DNA from 3 places in the Arthrobacter sp. U41 genome. Region 3 is predicted to be linked to each of the others. Evidence: riboswitches for the same ligand, from Rfam matches in the RefSeq annotation. Region 3 holds a riboswitch; each other region holds the start of a gene.
What was found. A riboswitch is a leader RNA that binds a small molecule or an ion and turns the genes downstream of it on or off. The one in region 3 is predicted to bind S-adenosylmethionine.

Region 1 (3,234 bases), 840 kb from region 3:
GGGCTCGCGGCACTGCTGCTGAGCTCCGGCCAGGCCGCGGAAACCTTCGCGATCCTCAACGTCGCCGAGGCCGGCGACCACGTGGTGGCCAGCCCCAGCCTCTACGGCGGCACCTACAACCTGCTGGCGCATACGCTGAAGAAGTTCGGCATCTCCGTCACCTTCGTGGCGGACCCCGACAACCTGGCACAGTGGCGTGAGGCCGTGCAGCCCAACACCAAGCTGTTCTTCGGCGAGGTCGTCTCGAACCCCCGCCAGGACGTGCTGGACATCGAGGGCATCTCGGCGGTGGCGCACGAGGCCGGGGTCCCGCTGATCGTGGACAACACCCTCTCCACCCCGTACCTGATCCGGCCGATCGAGTGGGGTGCGGACATCGTGGTGCACTCGGCCACGAAGTACCTCGGCGGCCACGGGGCCGCAATCGCGGGTGTGATCGTGGACTCCGGCAACTTCGATTTCGGCAAGGACCCGGCGCGCTTCCCCGGTTTCAACACCCCCGACCCCACCTACAACGGCCTGGTCTACGCCCGGGACCTTGGCGCGGACGGGGCCCTCGGCGCCAACCTCGCCTACATCCTCAAGGCCCGCGTCCAGCTCCTGCGCGACCTCGGATCGGCGGTGTCCCCGTTCAACGCCTTCCTCATCGCCCAGGGCATCGAGACGCTGAGCCTGCGCATGGAGCGGCATGTCGCGAACGCCATCAAGGTCGCCGGATGGCTCGAGGCCAGGGACGACGTCGCATCCGTCGCCTACGCCGGGCTGCCCTCCAGCCCCTGGTACGAGCGCGGACGCAAGTACGGTCCCCAGGGGACCGGCGCCGTCGTTTCCTTCAACATCGCCGGGGGAGCCGAGGCCGGAAAGCGCTTCGTCGACGCCCTTGAACTGCACTCGCACGTGGCGAACATCGGCGACGTGCGCTCCCTCGTCATCCACCCGGCGTCGACCACCCACAGCCAGTTGACGGCCGAACAGCAGACCGTGGCCGGCGTGAACCCCGGCCTCGTGCGGCTCTCCGTGGGCCTGGAGCACATCGATGACATCCTCGCCGACCTTGACGCCGGATTCCGCGCGGCCAAAACCGCCTGAGCGAGCTCCCGGCACCCGGCATCCCCGCCCTTGTGGCGCGGGTGCCGGGACAGGCGTTTAACGCGGGGAGTCATACGGGCGTCACAATCTTCGCCACCTGGCCGCCGCATTTCGTAGACTCAGTAAAGGTCATGAGTGCCAGCGACAGCCCCGGCTTGCTGGCCGGCAACCCTCCTTTTGCGGCGGGGTGCCCCGGGTGAAGACCTGGCCTGCCGGTCAGCTGACGGTGGGCAAGCGCGAAGTTAGGTCCTCATATGACAATTGCCGCCACCCGCCAGGGTGTACCCGTAAGCAAGACCTCCCACACCCATGCCCCCGTCGCGGATGAAGCTGCCCCGGACGGCGCCGTGCCGGATGGAACCGTCCGGTACCTCCGGATCGGCGACCTGGAGCTCGAATCCGGCGCCCGGCTGCCGGACGTCACCCTCGGCTACGAGACCTGGGGGACCCTTAATGCGGACCGCTCCAACGCGGTGCTGATTGAACACGCCCTGACGGGGGACACCCATGTCACGCGGGGCGCCAGCGAGGAGCCCGGCTGGTGGGAGCAGCTCGCCGGCCCCGGCGCGCCGGTGGACACGGACAAGTATTTTGTGGTTTCGATCAACATCCTGGGCGGCTGCTACGGCTCCACCGGACCCTCGACCACGGCACCCGACGGAAAGCCCTGGGGCTCACGGTTCCCGCTCGTCACCCTGCGGGACACGACCGAAGCCGAAGCCAGGCTGGCGGACGCCCTGGGCATCCGCCGCTGGTTCGCCGTGCTTGGCGGTTCTCTGGGCGGGGCGCGTGCGCTGGAGTGGGCGGTCAGCTACCCGGAGCGGGTCCAGCGCTGCGCCGTGATTTCGGTCGGGGCCAGCAGCACCGCCGAACAGATTGCCTTCGCGCAGGCCCAGACCCTTGCCATCCGGCAGGATCCCAACTTCAAGGGCGGGGATTACTATGGCGGTCCGGAACCGGAAGCGGGTCTGGCCCTGGCCCGGCGGATAGCGCACATCACCTACCGCTCGGCCGCAGAGCTGGACGGGCGGTTCGGCCGGAACGCCCAGGACTCCGAGGCTCCGCTGGAAGCCGGATCCCTCGCCGGGCGCGGGCGCTACCAGGTGGAGAGCTACCTCGACCACCAGGGCAACAAACTGGTCCGCCGCTTCGATGCGAACAGCTACATCGCCATCACCGAAGCACTGATGAGCCATGACATCAGCCGGGGCCGCGGCCTCCTCCCGGAGGCCCTCGCCCCGGCCACGGCGGAGTTCCTGGTGGCGGCCGTCGACTCGGACCGGCTGTACTTCCCGGCCCAGTCCCACGCGCTCGCCGACGCCCTGCCGGGGGAAGTGGCAGTGCACACCATCGAGGCGCCGATCGGACACGACGGCTTCCTGACCGAGATCGGCCAGCTCAACAACCAGCTCCGGCAGCACTTCTTCGGCTAGCCCTTCGAGCTAAAACCGCCCCCGGTGTGCATTTTTGCAGATGGGCTCTGCACTAATGGCGGTTGAGGCCCCGGGCCTGAGCGTCCATACTCATTGAGAATGACGCCGCGTGTCGCAAATCACAGGCGTCCATTGCCCAGAGGTCCATAGGGTGTCGACGGAGACACCGAAGGAGTCGAAATGAGTACGCAAAACGCCGCCAGGCGCCCCGAAGAAGAAGACGTCAAGTCTTCAGGCCTGAAGAAGGTAGTAACGGCCTCGATGGCCGGCACCGTTGTCGAATGGTATGAGTTCTTCCTCTACGCCTCCGCAGCCACCCTGGTCTTCGGCAAGTTGTTCTTCCCGAACTCCGGCACCGAACTGGACGGCATTATTGCCGCCTTCGTCACCTACGCAGTCGGCTTCGTTGCCCGCCCGATCGGTGGCATCGTCTTCGGGCACTTCGGTGACAAGTTCGGCCGCAAGCAGCTCCTCCAGCTCAGCATCATCCTCGTGGGTGTCTCCACCTTCGCGATGGGCTGCCTCCCGACCTTCCAGCAGATCGGCTACTGGGCACCGGCCCTGCTGGTCTTCCTGCGCTTCGTCCAGGGCTTCGCCGTCGGCGGCGAATGGGGCGGCGCCGTCCTCCTCGTGGCCGAGCACAGCCCCAGCAAGTCCCGCGGCTTCTGGTCCTCCTGGCCGCAGTCCGCGGTCCCGATGGGCAACCTGCTCG
Region 2 (3,234 bases), 1.9 Mb from region 3:
CCCGGTTCCGGCGCCGACGTCCGCGGCGTCCTTCGCGCCGGCGGGAATCAGCCAGTCGGCCGAGTCAGCGGGGTAGCCCGGGCGGACGCGTTCGTAGTGTTCCCCGCCGTCCCGGAAGCTCTGCCCCAGCTTCTGGCGCCGCTCCTGGTGCAGTTTGGGTCCGCCGCGTGCCACGTGCGTTCTCCTTAGGCAGGTCCGGATGGGTACCTTCCGAATTTACCGCACGAAGCACGGGCCGCGTTTCCTTGGCTTTGCCCCCGCCGGGCCATCAGTCCAGCGTGCAGGGCGCGGCGCCGGCGGTGCCGGGTGTGTTGGGAGCCCAGTGCGGGTAGCTGCGGGTGTCGTTGGACGGCACCCAGCGTCCGGCGTCCACCACATAGTCCCAGCCGAGGCCGGTCCGGCGCAGGTCCTGGATTCCGGCGAGCAGCCGCTCGGCGTCCTCCAGCCGGGAACCCAGGCCGAAGCTGGCCCGCAGCGATCCGGAGGGCAGCCCGAGCCGCCGGAGCAGGGGGTGCGCGCAGAAGCGGCCGTCGCGCAGACCGATGCCGTGTTCGGCCGACAGGTAGGCCGCCACCAGGCCCGCGTCGTAGCCCTCCAGCGAGAAGTTGACGACGCCGATTGTGCCGGTGCCCGGCCCGGTGCCTGCGGGCGCATCGAAGGAAGCACTATCCGAGAAGATCTGGTGCACCCTGACGCCGTCGATCCGGGCCAGGCCCTCGACGAGGAAGGACCGGATGGCGTTTTCGTGCGCGTGCCACTGTTCCGCGTCAAGGTCGGCAATCACCTGGGTGGCGCGGGCCAGGGCGGCGGCGCCAAGGACATTGGGGGAACCGCCCTCGTGCCGGGCAGGACCGGTGGTCCAGCTGACCGTGTCGATCCGGGCATCCTGGACGGCTCCGCCGCCGGCCAGGTGCGGTGTGCCGGCGTCGAGCCAGTCGGGACGGCCGACAAGCACTCCGGCGCCGAACGGTGCGTAGAGCTTGTGCCCGGAAAAGGCGAGATAGTCGATGCCGTCCGCCGCGATATTGATCCGCCGATGCGGCGCCAGTTGCGCGGCGTCGACGACGATCCGGGCGCCGAATTCGTGGGCCAGGGCGGCCAGGGCCCGGATCGGCAGGATCTCTCCGGTGACGTTGGAGGCGCCGGTCACGGCGAGCAGGCTGACGCCGCCGTAAGCGAGTTCCCCGCGGAGCAGTTCCAGCGTCGCGGCCAGGGTGGGAGCGGCGATGACGCTGCGGTGCGGCACGCTCTGCCACGGCAGGAGGTTGGCATGGTGTTCGATGTCGAGATAGAGCACCTCGCCGGTGTGGGACCCGTCGGCGACCGGCAGGCAGCCCGCCAGCAGGTTCAGGGAATCGGTGGTGTTCCGGGTGAAAATCACCGAATCGTCCGGGCGGCCGCCGACGAAATCCCGGACAATGCTGCGGGCGTTCTCGTAGACCGAGGTGCTGATCTGGGAGGCATAACCGGCGCCGCGGTGGACACTGGCGTAGTACGGCAGGATCTCGTTGAGGTACGCCGAAACCACGGACAGGGCAGGGGCCGAGGCGCCGTAATCCAGGTTGGCGTAGCGGACGCTGCCGCCCTGAATGAGGGGGGCCTGGATCTCGGCGCCGGTCACCGCGGCCAGGGGCCGGCGGGCGACGGCGAACCTCGCCTCGTGGAGGGTCTGGCCGGCGCCGGACGGCAGTTCGGCAGTGGCAGGAAAAGTGGCAGTCGTCATGGGACCTCGCTCGAAAAGGACCCCACGCACCGGGGATCCGCGCTTGCCGGGTCCGTTCCGGACCGGCCAGGTCGTCACCCGGGGCACCCCACCGCGAATGGAGGGTTGCCGGCCAGCAAACCGGGGTTTAGCGCTGGCACTCGTGACCTGCTTCGAGCCTAGGACATCCGTGCGGGAGCGGAAAAGACAGGGCCCTTATGTGAAGCGCTTTATTACGGCACGGCTCCGGGAGGTGCGGTCGAAACGGCCGCCGCCAGGGCCTAGAGCAGGTCGTCCAGCCCCGGGTTGAGGCGTTTGAGGACCTCCGAGTGCAGGATGGAGTTGGTGGCGAGGGCGTTGCCGCCGAAGGGGCCGTCCTCTCCTTCGAGGGAGGTGAAGCGTCCGCCGGCCTCCGTGACGATCGGAACCAGGGCGGCCATATCGTAGAGGTTCAGTTCAGGCTCGCAGGCGATGTCGACGGCGCCTTCGGCCACGAGGCAGTAGGACCAGAAGTCGCCGTAGGCGCGGGTGCGCCAGACTTCCTCGGTCAGGCCCAGGAACTCATCGAGGTTGCCGCGCTGCTTCCAGCCGCCCAGACTGGAGTAGGACAGCGAGGCGTCCGCGAGCTTGGAGACGTTGGAGACCTTCAGCCGGGTGGCGGCGGCCAGCGACCGACCCATGTAGGCGCCGGCGCCCTTGGCAGCCCACCAGCGTTTCCCCAGTGCCGGGGCGCTCACGACGCCGACGACCGGCTCGCCCTCGTCGACGAGGGCGATCAGCGTGGCCCAGACGGGGACGCCGCGGACGAAGTTCTTGGTCCCGTCGATCGGGTCGATGATCCAGCGGCGGGAGCCGTGGCCGGAACTGCCGAACTCCTCGCCCAGGACGGCGTCGCGCGGCCGGGAGCGGGACAGCTGGCCGCGGATGGCTTCCTCGACGGACTTGTCGGCGTCCGTCACCGGCGTCAGGTCCGGCTTCGTCTCGACCCGAAGGTCGAGTGCCTTGAAGCGGCTCATGGTCTGGGAATCTACGGAATCTGCCAGTACATGGGCAAGGCGCAGGTCATCGTTGTAGCTCGAAGCGGGTTGACTCATGGTTCCAAACTACCGCCAAAGCGGGCGCCCTGGCGGGAGGCCGGGTGGCTGCGCCGCCGGAGGCGGCCCGGCACAGGGCGATCCGCGCCCCGATTGCCCGCTCAGGAGACGGTGCCCAGCTCCTTGACGTCCTGTGCTTCCATCCGCGGGTCCGTCCCCAACAGGCGGCGCAGCGAGCTGAGCCGGGCCGGGCCGGATTCGCCCGCGTGGCCGGCGGCCACCCAGGCGTCCACGCCGCAGTTGACGGCGCTGGAGTCGTGCTTGCAGCCCCGCTCGCAGGCGTCGGTTCCGGGTTCAAGGTCCGGGAAGGAGTGCAGGATCCGGTCGGGGTCCACGTGGGCCAGGCCGAAGGAGCGGATGCCGGGGGTGTCGATGATCCAGCTGCCTGCGGGGGCGTCGTTGACCTTCAGGGCTAGCGCCGAGGATGACGTGTGGCGT
Region 3 (3,234 bases):
ATTCGGTCTGGGTCATCGGCATTTCGTCGTGCCGGACGCCGTCGACGTCATAGGCCACGCAGACCGGGATCTGCTCGATGCCCGTGAGCACGTCCAGCTTGGTGACGAAGTAGTCCGTGAAGCCGTTGACGCGGGAGGCGTGCCGCGCCAGCACGGCGTCGTACCAGCCGCAGCGGCGGGGCCGGCCGGTGTTGACGCCGAACTCGCCGCCGGTCTTCTGCAGGTACATACCCATGTCGTCGAACAGTTCCGTGGGGAAAGGACCTGCGCCCACGCGGGTGGTGTACGCCTTGATGATGCCGATGGAGCGCGAGATGCGGGTGGGGCCGATGCCCGAGCCCACGGAGGCGCCGCCGGCGGTCGGGTTCGAGGAGGTCACGAAGGGGTAGGTGCCGTGGTCGACGTCCAGGAACGTGGCCTGGCCGCCCTCCATGAGGACCACCTTGCCCTCGTCCAGCGCGGTGTTCAGGACATAGGTGCTGTCGATGACCAGCGGGCGGAGGCGCTCGGCGAAGGACAGGAAGTACTCCACGATCTCATCCACCTCGATGTCGCGGCGGTTGTAGACCTTGACCAGGAGTTCGTTCTTCTGGCGCAGCGAGCCTTCGACCTTCTGGCGCAGGATGGAGGCGTCAAAGACGTCCTGGACGCGGATGCCGAGGCGGGCCACCTTGTCCATGTAGGCCGGGCCGATGCCGCGTCCGGTGGTGCCGATGGCGCGGCTGCCGAGGAACCGCTCGGTGACCTTGTCCAGGACCTGGTGGTAGGGCGCCACGAGGTGGGCGTTGGCGGAGACCCGCAGCTTGGAGGTGTCCGCGCCGCGCGCTTCCAGGCCGTCGATCTCCTGGAACAGCGCCTCGAGGTTCACCACGCAGCCGTTGCCGATAATCGGAACCGCGTTGGGGCTCAGGATGCCGGCCGGAAGGAGCTTGAGCTCATACTTCTCACCGCCTACGACGACGGTGTGCCCGGCATTGTTGCCGCCGTTGGGCTTGACGACGTAGTCGACGCGGCCACCAAGCAGGTCAGTGGCTTTACCTTTGCCTTCGTCGCCCCATTGGGCTCCGACGATCACGATTGCTGGCATGGGATCCTCCCCCATTCGTTCGGGCCGAATTCCGTGTGGTTCACCAGGGTGTTCACCGGAGCTCAGCGCCGTTCATGAGAATGCCCCGAATCTACCGCTGTGCTCTTACCATCAACGCCAGAGTCCGGGGCTCTTACCACCCAAGTTTAGCCGATAGCGGTGGCGGCGACTCATTTGACCATCCAATGGACTTCCCGGTGGACTTCCCGCAGGCTGCGCCGGCGACCGGTGTCCAGCCTGCGGGAACATCGGCGTCAGGGCTTGCGCGGGGTCTCTTGGTGGAATTAAGTAAGAGTTGACCATCCCGAGCGGCCGAGGGACCTGAACCGTTGACGCCGCAGCAACCCTGCCGGACACTGCCCTGTGACGGCAAAGGTGCTACCGCCAGGACCGATGGAAAGGAAGCACCCCATGCTCCAGAACACCGACCATATCCGCGCCACCCACGCCGGTTCGCTGCCCCGCACCCCCGAGCTCATCGCCGCGAACGAGGCCAAGGAAGCGGACGGCATCACCCCCGAGTTCCTGGACCTGCTGGAAACCTCCGTGGTGGAGATCGTGCAGCGCCAGAAAGACCTCGGCATCGAGATCGCCAACGACGGCGAATACGGGCACACCATGTCCAGCTCGGTGGACTACGGAGCCTGGTGGAACTACTCGTTCAGCCGGCTCGGCGGGCTCGTGCCCACGGACGTGGACCGCTGGGCGGACGCCGCGGTGCACCGCTCAAGCCCCGGGAACATCGTGCTGACCTCCTTCCCGGACCGGCGCGACCGGCAGAAGTTCAACGATGCCTACAACGATCCGTCCTCCGGGATCCTGGCGCACCGCAAGAGCGTCACGCAGCCGAAGATCGCGGGCCCGCTGCACTACACCGGTCAGGCGCTCGTCGGCTCGGACATCGCCAACCTCAAGACCGGGATGGCCGCCGCCGGGCTGTCCGAGGGCTTCGTGGCCTCCCTGTCCCCCGGCTCCTGCGCCCGCGTCGCCAACGAGTACTACAAGACGGACGAGGAGCTCCTCTACGCCTGCGCCGACGCCATGCGCGAGGAATACAAGGCCATCATCGACGCCGGGCTCACGGTCCAGCTCGACGACCCCTCGCTGGCCGAAAGCTGGGACCAGATCAACCCGGAACCGAGCCTGGCCGACTACCTCAAGTTCATCCAGCTCAGGGTCGAGGCCACAAACTGGGCCCTGCGCGACCTCCCCCAGGAACAGATCCGGCTGCACGTCTGCTGGGGCTCCTGGCACGGCCCGCACACCACGGACATCCCCTTCGCGGACATCATCGACTCCGTCCTGCAGGTCAACGCGGGCGGCTACTCGTTCGAGGCCGCCAACGTCCGCCACGAGCATGAATGGCGCGTCTGGGAGGACACTAAGCTCCCGGACGGAAAAGTCATCATCCCCGGCGTCGTCTCCCACGCCACCAACGTCGTCGAGCACCCGGACCTGGTCGCTGACCGGATCGTACGCTTCGCCCAATTGGTGGGCCGGGAAAATGTGATTGCCTCCACAGACTGCGGTCTCGGCGGCCGGGTGCACCCCCAAATCGCCTTTGCCAAGCTGGAATCCCTGGGTGAAGGCGCCCGCCGCGCCACCGCGCGGCTCTGGTAGGAGGCCTCCGGCCGACCCGGCATTTCGCAGGGCTTGATAGACTAATAAGGATCGACCAGGAATCGGTCCACACCACATTTTCAAACCACACCGTATTCGGCGTGCCCCCGGACGGTCTGGCAGCTTCACCAATCCCGCAGGAGACTCAGCAATATATGACAGCCTTGGCCACTGAAAATTCCCGCGAACAGCTTCTGAGCCGCCGCTACGAACCTAGCGTCGCGGCCGTCAACGAGTTGTGCGACACGCTGCAGGCAACCAAAGCTGGCATGAATGTCCCGTATGTGGATCCGATGCACGACGTGGACGAGTGCCGCATCATCAGCCTCTTCTCCAACATCGGAACCGAGGACGAGTCGGGTTTCATCACTGCCGGTGACGAGGAAGCCGCCACCCGCCTGCTCGGCGTCCAGTGGAAGCTGGGCCTGCGCCCCGAGTACGTAATGCCGTGGAACGTTCACCCCTGGTACGTCCCGGGCGAGCCCAACGGCAAGTTCACGCCGGACCAGATTTCCGCCGGCCTGAAG

Region 1: it holds a riboswitch for S-adenosylmethionine, as region 3 does, so the genes downstream of both, metX (homoserine O-acetyltransferase MetX) here and ASPU41_RS08280 (cobalamin-independent methionine synthase II family protein) in region 3, are expected to answer to the same signal.
Region 2: it holds a riboswitch for S-adenosylmethionine, as region 3 does, so the genes downstream of both, ASPU41_RS19255 (aminotransferase class V-fold PLP-dependent enzyme) here and ASPU41_RS08280 (cobalamin-independent methionine synthase II family protein) in region 3, are expected to answer to the same signal.

The regions. Positions count from the first base shown of each region.
Region 1 is NZ_CP015732.1:2,614,800-2,618,033, forward strand. It holds gene ASPU41_RS11880 (bifunctional o-acetylhomoserine/o-acetylserine sulfhydrylase) at 1-1,089, shown strand, start outside; SAM riboswitch class IV at 1,217-1,332, shown strand; gene metX (homoserine O-acetyltransferase MetX) at 1,344-2,522, shown strand; gene ASPU41_RS11890 (MFS transporter) at 2,703-3,234, shown strand, end outside.
Region 2 is NZ_CP015732.1:4,223,142-4,226,375, reverse strand. It holds gene ASPU41_RS19260 (class I SAM-dependent methyltransferase) at 1-174, opposite strand, end outside; gene ASPU41_RS19255 (aminotransferase class V-fold PLP-dependent enzyme) at 269-1,723, opposite strand; SAM riboswitch class IV at 1,758-1,871, opposite strand; gene hisN (histidinol-phosphatase) at 1,984-2,796, opposite strand; gene rsgA (ribosome small subunit-dependent GTPase A) at 2,898-3,234, opposite strand, start outside.
Region 3 is NZ_CP015732.1:1,773,994-1,777,227, reverse strand. It holds gene ASPU41_RS08285 (adenylosuccinate synthase) at 1-1,087, opposite strand, end outside; SAM riboswitch class I at 1,384-1,487, shown strand; gene ASPU41_RS08280 (cobalamin-independent methionine synthase II family protein) at 1,499-2,707, shown strand; gene ASPU41_RS08275 (uracil-DNA glycosylase) at 2,863-3,234, shown strand, end outside.